2 regions of the Amycolatopsis sp. FBCC-B4732 genome follow, and region 2 is predicted to be linked to the other one. Evidence: riboswitches for the same ligand, from Rfam matches in the RefSeq annotation. Region 2 holds a riboswitch; the other holds the start of a gene.
What was found. A riboswitch is a leader RNA that binds a small molecule or an ion and turns the genes downstream of it on or off. The one in region 2 is predicted to bind glycine.
Positions count from the first base shown of each region.

Region 1 (4,250 bases), 3.3 Mb from region 2:
CCCGCCTCGGCGGCATCCGCGGCGAACTGGCCGCGAAGCTCGCCGGCGCGCTCGCCCGGCAAGCGCCCGACCCGTGTGTCGTGCCCGAATCCCCGCGCCCGTGAAGGAGACCGCTGTGTCCGAAGACGCCACCGTCAGTGCTGTCACCGATGCGACCTTCGCCGAGGTCCTCGGCAGCGACGTTCCCGTGCTCGTCGAGTTCTGGGCCACCTGGTGCGGCCCGTGCCGGATGGTCGGCCCGGTGCTGGCGCAGCTGGCCACCGAGCGGGCCGGCGGACTCGTCGTCCGCAAGATCAACGCGGACGAGAATCCCGAGACGACCCGCTCCTACCAGGTCATGTCGCTGCCGACGATGATGTTGTTCCGGAACGGCGAGCCGGTCGAGACGATCGTCGGCGCGTTCCCGAAGGCCCGCATCGAAGAGCGGCTCGACCGCGTGCTCAAGGCGCCGTCGCTTTGACGAAGGTGTCGGCCACCTCGCGGCCGTACTTCTCCAGGTCCAGCTCCGGGTCGGCGGCGTAGGCCGCGGCGACGCCGTCGATGGCCTGCGCGATCGACATCGCCATCACCTCGGGCGTGAACTCGCCGAACGCGCCTTCGGCCTGGCCCTGCTTGAGCTGGCGGGCCAGGCCGTGCACGCGCAGGTCGTCGACCAGCACCTTCGTCATCACCCAGCCGTCGACGTCGTCGGTGTTGGCGGCCAGCTCGGTCAGCACCCGGACGCATTCCGGGTACGTGCGCAGGAACGCGATCGACGTCTCGATGTGCGCCCGCAGGTAGCCGGGCCGGTCGGCGGGGTCGAGCCCGCCGCCGGTGCGCTCCTTCAGGTAGCCGTTCCTGGTCTCGACGACCGTGCTGAGCACGGCCTGCATCAGGCCGGCCTTGTTCGTGAAGTGGTAGGAGATCAGCCGGGTGCTGCTGAGCCCGGCCCGCTCCTTGATCTTGGCGAACGTGGTCCGGCGGTACCCGAGGTCGGCGAGGACGCCGATGGTCGCGCCGATGATCTGCGCGCGGCGTGCGGCCTCGGTGGGGCTGAGCCCCATCTCGGCCATGATGTCGGTGTTTACTTGCATGAGTAAAAAGTTACTCGGCTGAGTAAAACGCGTCAAGGAGTTTGAACCTGCGCGTACGGGGTACGGCGAACGGCGCAAAGGCTCATCCGACCGTTGAGGCTTGCCGCGCGTCGCGTTGACCGGTGTTCTCCTGACGCTTACCGTCGAAGGAGGTAAATCGCCACGATGTGATTCACGGTCTGGGGCCGGATCGTGGCGGTTGATCTCCGGTGGGTCCCGCTCCTGGGACTCCCCGGCTGTCATTCGCCGGCCGTCCGGTCGGGCGAGGGGAGGCTTGCGTGGTCGAGGCTGGTTCCGAGAAGCAGCCTGTTGGGGTCGCGGGTGGCGAGCAGGGTGAGCTGTTCCCCGACGACTCGCTGCCGGACGAGCTGGTGGGTTACCGCGGCCCGGCCGCGTGCCAGATCGCCGGGATCACCTACCGCCAGCTCGACTACTGGGCCCGGACGAAGCTGGTCGCACCCAGCATCCGCACGGCGCACGGCTCCGGCTCGCAGCGGCTGTACTCGTTCAAGGACATCCTGGTCCTCAAGGTCGTCAAGCGGCTGCTGGACACCGGGGTCTCGCTCCAGAACATCCGGGTCGCCGTCGACCACCTGCGCCTGCGCGGGGTCCGCGACCTGGCCAAGGTGACGCTGTTCTCCGACGGCACCACGGTCTACGAATGCACCTCGCCGGAGGAGATCGTCGATCTGCTCCAAGGCGGCCAAGGCGTCTTCGGCATCGCGGTCAGCGGCGCGATGCAGGAAATCAGCGGGACCATCCACGAATTCCCGGCCGAGCGCGCGGACGGCGGCGTCGTCGAGACGCACGAGCCGGACGAGCTCACCCAGCGCCGCAACGCACGCAAGACCGGTTGATCACCGCTGCGGCGGACGGAGTAAGGTTCTCCCTGCGGTCGACGAATCCGCGCGGGAGAGTCCGAGCCTCATATTGAGCTCGGCGCCGAAGGAGCAAGTCCTCCCCGGAACCTCTCAGGCACCCTGGACCGCGCGGACGAGACGCCTCTGGAAAGCGGGTCGTCAGGACACCACCTGATGGCCCCGCCGACGGTGCAAGCCCGGTTCAACCACGCGGGCGAAACTCTCAGGCGCCCCTCGGGGTACGGACAGAGTGGGGAGGGCCAGGACACCGTCGTCCCGGCCCCGCCCCGCCGTCCCCAGGAGGCCTTCGTGAATCCGTCACTCGCCTCCCTGGAGCAGGGGATCCCGTTCGCCGAGCGGCACCTCGGGTCTGGTCCGGATCAGCTGCGCACGATCCTCGACGTCATCGGCGTCGCCTCCCTCGACGAACTCGCCGAGCACGCCGTTCCCGAGTCGCTGCGCGCGTCCGCCGAACCCCTCGAACTGCCCCCGGCGGCCTCCGAAGCCCAGGCGCTGGCCGAACTGCGCGAGCTGGCCGCCCGCAACCGGCCGACCGCCGCGATGATCGGGCTCGGCTACCACGACACCGTCACCCCGCCCGTGATCCGGCGGAACGTCCTCGAGAACCCGGCCTGGTACACCGCTTACACGCCCTACCAGCCGGAGATTTCCCAAGGGCGGCTCGAAGCGCTGCTCAACTTCCAGACCATGATCGCGGACCTGACCGCGCTCCCGGTCGCGAACGCCTCCCTGCTCGACGAAGCCACCGCGGCCGCCGAAGCGATGACGCTCGTTCGCCGGGCGGGCCGGGCGAAGTCGAACCGGTTCGTCGTCGACCAGGACACCCTGCCCCAGACCCTCGCCGTGCTGCGGACGCGAGCCGAACCGCTGGGCATCGAGCTGGTCGTGGAAGACCTGTCGCAAGGACTCACCGGGCTGGGGCTCGGCGGTGACTTCTTCGGCGTGCTGCTCGCCTACCCCGGCGCGTCGGGTGCCGTGCACGAACTCGACCTGACCATCGCGGAAGCCAAGAAGCACGGCGCCGCGGTGGTCGTCGCCGCGGACCCCCTCGCCTTGACGCTGCTGCGGCCGCCCGGCGAGCTCGGCGCCGACGTCGCCGTCGGGTCGACGCAGCGGTTCGGCGTCCCGCTCGGCTTCGGCGGCCCGCACGCCGCTTACCTCGCGGTGCGGAAGGGGCTGGAGCGACAGCTGCCCGGGCGCCTGGTCGGCGTCGCGAAGGACGCGGATGGCGCGCCCGCGTACCGGCTGGCGCTGCAGACGCGCGAGCAGCACATCCGCCGGGAGAAGGCGACGTCGAACATCTGCACCGCGCAGGTCCTGCTGGCCGTCATGGCATCGATGTACGCCGTGTACCACGGGCCCGACGGCCTGCGCGCGATCGCGTTGCGGGCCCACCGGATGGCCACCGTGCTGGCCGCCGGCCTGGCCGAAGGCGGGGTCGAGGTCGTGCACGGCGAGTTCTTCGACACCCTGACCGCGGCGGTGCCCGGCCGGGCGGACACGGTCGTCGCGGCGGCCCGCGACCTCGGCGTCACGCTGCGCCGGATCGACGGCGACCACGTCGGCGTCGCCTGCGACGAAACGACCACCCGGGAGCGGCTTTCGTTCGTGTGGAAGGCGTTCGGCGTCTCGGTGTCCGATGTGGACGGCCTGGACGCGGACACGGCCGACGCGCTGCCGGCCCCGCTGCGGCGCACGAGCGCGTTCCTCACCCACCCGGTGTTCCACGAGCACCGGTCGGAAACCGCGATGCTGCGGTACCTGCGCCGGCTGTCCGATCAGGACTACGCGCTCGACCGCGGCATGATCCCGCTCGGCTCGTGCACGATGAAGCTCAACGCCACCGCGGAGATGGAGCCGGTCACCTGGCCGGAGTTCGCCGGGTTGCACCCGTTCGCGCCCGCCGAGGACGCCGCCGGCCTCCTCGAGGTCGTCGCCGACCTGAGCGCCTGGCTCGCGCGGATCACCGGCTACGACGCGGTTTCGCTGCAGCCCAACGCCGGGAGCCAGGGCGAGTTCGCGGGCCTGCTGGCGATCCGCGCCTACCACCGCTCGCGCGGCGAGGACGCGCGAGACGTCTGCCTGATCCCGGCCAGCGCGCACGGCACGAACGCGGCGAGCGCGGTGATGGCGGGCATGCGGGTGGTCGTCGTCCGCTGTGACGACGACGGCAACATCGACCTCTCGCACCTCAAGTCCACTGTGGACGAGCACCGCGGCGACCTGGCGGCCATCATGCTGACCTACCCGTCGACGCACGGGGTGTACGAGGACACCGTCGGCGAGGTGTGCGCGG
Region 1 covers NZ_CP095376.1:2,970,317-2,974,566, forward strand. Annotated here, with positions in the region: gene MUY14_RS12655 (MerR family transcriptional regulator) at 1-104, shown strand, start outside; gene trxA (thioredoxin) at 116-460, shown strand; gene MUY14_RS12665 (TetR/AcrR family transcriptional regulator) at 441-1,073, opposite strand; gene MUY14_RS12670 (MerR family transcriptional regulator) at 1,352-1,930, shown strand; glycine riboswitch at 1,973-2,071, shown strand; gene gcvP (aminomethyl-transferring glycine dehydrogenase) at 2,243-4,250, shown strand, end outside.
Region 1: another riboswitch for glycine. It lies ahead of gcvP (aminomethyl-transferring glycine dehydrogenase); the one in region 2 lies ahead of gcvP (aminomethyl-transferring glycine dehydrogenase).

Region 2 (4,250 bases):
CACCGGCATCGAGGCGTGGGAACGCGTGCAGCGCGTCAACCTGACGTCGGTGTACCTGTGCTGCAAGGCCGTCCTGCCGCACATGCAGCGCCAGGGCCGCGGTTCCATCGTCAACACCGCGTCGTTCGTCGCGGTGATGGGCGCGGCGACGTCGCAGATCTCCTACACCGCGTCCAAGGGCGGGGTGCTCGCGATGAGCCGCGAGCTGGGCATCCAGTTCGCGCGGGAGAACATCCGCGTCAACGCGCTGTGCCCGGGCCCGGTGAACACGCCGCTGCTCAAGGAGCTCTTCGCGAAGGACCCGGAACGCGCGGCGCGGCGGCTGGTGCACGTCCCGGTCGGCCGGTTCGCCGAGCCCGAGGAGATCGCGGCGGCGGTGGCGTTCCTGGCCAGCGACGACGCCAGCTTCATCACGGCGTCGCAGTTCCTGGTCGACGGCGGCATCTCCGGCGCGTACGTCACCCCGCTCTAACGGCGCGTCTTCACCCCGGGTTTCCGCACGCCGTACACCTCCCGCAGGTACTTCCAGGCCGCGTTGAGGGTCTTGCGCTCTTCGGAGATCTGGCGTTCGCGCCGCCGCAGGATGCGGGTGGCGATCTCGGCGGCGAGGAACGCCCCGGCGGCGAAGGTCAGCGTGCCGACGATCAGGACGAGGGCGATCACGGTGGTGGTCATGGTGACCAGCGTCGAGCCGGCGTGGGCGATTCGTCCCCGCGCAAAGCTAGCGGGTTTCGTTAGCTTTGTGAGGTGACGCACTGGCGCGCCGACGAATGGGCGGAAGCGGTCCGGGCCGGGATCCGTTCCCGGGGCCTCTCCCTGGACGAGGCCGCCCGACGCATCGGCGTTCCGACGTCGACCCTGCGCAGCTGGATCGAGCACCGGCACGCGCCGAAGGTCACCGTCTTCGACCACTGGGCGCAGCTCGCCGAGGTGACCGGGCTCGGGGAGGCCGAGCTGCTGCGCGTCGCCGGGGTGCTGCCCGACTCGCTCGCTTCGCCGGTGCACGTCGCCCAAGCCGCGAAGGCGTTGCGGGAAGGCATCGACCAGGCCGGGCAGTTCCTCCGGCAGGCCACCGCGCTCGTCTACTCCTCGCCCGGCACGCAGGTGGCCAACCTCATCGCCGCGTCGCCGATCGACTGGGAGATGCGGATCCGCTCGGCCACCCGCGGCGACGAGGTCCGCGTCACCTACCACCACTACGTCGGGGTCGTGCCGCCGCGGGACTTCCCGCACGACGACGCCGAGGCGCGCCGGATCCTCGAGCACGAGGTCCTCGGCGAGCTGTGGCGGCCGCTCGGGCTCTACTGGCGGGTCGCGGAGGTGCACGACTGGCACGAGCCGCCGCGGCTGGTCATCCAGGTGCCGGAGCAGGAGGCGACGCGCCCGCCCGTGCCGTCGCCGGTCGTCGCGGCGCCGCCGGTCGTGGTGCTGTCGCCGATCTGGGGGTACGGCGAGCTGCTGGCGTCGCTGGTCGCCGACGGGCTCGGGTTCGGCAACGTCGACTTCCGCTACTTCGGCCTCCCGGACGCGATGGCCGACCGCGTCCGGACCACCGCCCGCGAGCTGGCCGGGCCCGCGCCGCGGCTGGTGCACTCGGTGCCGCCGATCATGCTGCTGCACGGCCTGGCCGTGCCCGACCTGACCGGCCGTCTCCCGGTGGTGGTCCGGTACGGGCCTCGCATGCGCGCGCGGGCGGCGCGGATCTACCGGTCGGCGCTGCTCGAAGCGGGGTTCGACGACCCCCTCGACGGCGCCCGCGCGATCGAGGAGGCGATCGCGGTCCCGCCCGGCTGCCCGTACTACGAGGTGACGCTGGCCGACGAGGACGTCTTCGACGGCGACCGCCCGTCCCTGGACCGGCTCAACGACGCGGTGGCCTGGCACGCCGAGCAGATCGTGGAGCAGGTCCTGCTGGGTGCGGGCCACCCGCCGGTCCCGCTCGGCGGGCCGTTGAAGCGGCTGGTCCTGCCGTCTGGCCGGGTCCGGCGCCCACCCGCGCTGGCCGGCCAGGTGGTCCACCGCGTCGCCGGAACGCCATGAACGACTCGTTCATGGCGTCGGACGCGGTGAACGACTCGTTCATGACGTCCGGGGCGGCGCTCGGGGACGGGTCGAGGATCACTGTGGCGTTCGCCGGGTGAGGTGGACGGATCTCGAACGGGGCAGGTACCGTAACCGCCACAACTGCAGATCGGGCCGTTGAGCCGAGGCGGGAGAGCCCTCACGAAGTCGGTGGGGCACCGAAGGAGCAAACTCCCCGGAATCTCTCAGGTACCTGCTACCGCTTCGCGCGAGGCCACTCTGGAAAGCAGGCGCACCCGCGCCTCACCCAAGGTGAAAGCCGCTTCACACGCGGTGAAACTCTCAGGTGCCATGACAGAGGGGGAGTTCCCAGCGCACCGTTGTGTGCCCGGCCCGAGGAGCTCCCGATCACCTCCACGCAGTTCGACGCCCGCCACATCGGCCCGTCCGAGGCCGAGCGCGCGAAAATGCTGGCCGAATGCGGCTACAGCAGCCTGGACGCCCTCGTCGGCGCCGCCGTCCCGAGCGCGATCCGCGCGACGAAGGAACTCAGCCTCCCGCCCGCCGCGTCCGAAGAGGAAGCCACCGCGGAGCTGCGCGCGCTCGCCGCGCGCAACCGGCCGATGACGCAGATGATCGGCCTCGGCTACTCCGACACCGTCACCCCCGGCGTCATCCGCCGCAACGTCCTCGAGAACCCCGCCTGGTACACCGCGTACACGCCCTACCAGCCGGAGATCTCGCAGGGCCGGCTCGAAGCCCTCCTCAACTTCCAGACCATGGTCGCCGACCTGACCGGCCTGGCCACCGCGAACGCGTCCCTGCTGGACGAGTCGACCGCCGTCGCCGAGGCCGTCACGCTGATGCGCCGCGCGTCCAAGTCGAAGTCCAACAAGGTCGTGCTCGACGCCGAGTGCCTGCCGCAGACCATCGCCGTCGTGCGCACCCGGGTCGAGGCGCTGGGCATCGAGGTCGAGGTCCGCGACCTGCTCACCGGCCTGCCGGACGAGTTCTTCGGCGTCGTCGCCCAGTACCCCGGCGCGTCCGGTGTGCTGCGCGGCCGCGGCTTCTACCACGCGATTTCCGAGTCGGCGAAGGCCGCGGGCGCGCTGTTCACCGTCGCCGCCGACCTGCTCGCCCTGACGCTGGTCACCGCGCCCGGCGAGTTCGGCGCCGACGTCGCCGCCGGTTCGACGCAGCGCTTCGGCGTCCCGCTCGGCTACGGCGGCCCGCACGCCGGGTACATGTCCGTGCGCGCCGGCCTCGAGCGTTCGCTGCCCGGGCGGCTGGTCGGCGTCTCGGTCGACGCCGACGGCAACTCCGCCTACCGCCTGGCGCTGCAGACCCGTGAGCAGCACATCCGCCGCGAGAAGGCGACGTCCAACATCTGCACCGCGCAGGTCCTCCCGGCCGTGCTGGCCGCGATGTACGCGGTCTACCACGGCCCGGACGGCCTGAAGAAGATCGCCCGGCGCGTCCACGGCCTCGCCGCGGGCTTCGCCGCAGCCCTCCGCAAGACCGGCGTCGAGGTCGTCCACGAGTCCTTCTTCGACACCGTCGTCGCGCACGTCCCCGGCCAGGCCGCCGAGGTCCACGCGGCCGCGCGCGAAGCCGGGATCAACCTCGGGCACGTCGACGCCGACCACGTCCGCGTCGCCTTCGACGAGGTCAGCACCCCCGCGATCGCCGCGAAGGTCCTGAAGGCGTTCGGCGTCGAGTCCGACCTCGAAGACGGCGTCGCGCTCCCGAACGGCCTGGCCCGCGAGAGCGGCTTCATGGGCCACGAGGTCTTCGGCACCCACCGCTCCGAGACGGCGATGCTGCGCTACCTGCGCAAGCTGTCCGATCTGGACTACGCGCTCGACCGCGGCATGATCCCGCTCGGCTCCTGCACGATGAAGCTCAACGCCACCACCGAGATGGAGCCGATCAGCTGGCGCGAGTTCGCCGGCATCCACCCGTTCGCGCCGGCCGAAGACGCCGAGGGCTACCACACGCTCGTGGGGCAGCTCGCGGAGTGGCTGGCCGAGGTCACCGGCTACGACAAGGTATCGCTGCAGCCCAACGCGGGCAGCCAGGGCGAGCTGGCCGGGCTCCTCGCGATCCGCGCGTACCACCGCGCGAACGGCGACGACGCCCGTGACGTCTGCCTGATCCCCTCCTCCGCGCACGGCACCAACGCGGCGTCCGCGGTGCTCGCCGGAATGCGCGTGGTCGTCGTGAAGTGC
Region 2 covers NZ_CP095376.1:6,282,047-6,286,296, reverse strand. Annotated here, with positions in the region: gene MUY14_RS27435 (3-oxoacyl-ACP reductase) at 1-472, shown strand, start outside; gene MUY14_RS27430 (hypothetical protein) at 469-675, opposite strand; gene MUY14_RS27425 (helix-turn-helix transcriptional regulator) at 748-2,040, shown strand; glycine riboswitch at 2,292-2,390, shown strand; gene gcvP (aminomethyl-transferring glycine dehydrogenase) at 2,430-4,250, shown strand, end outside.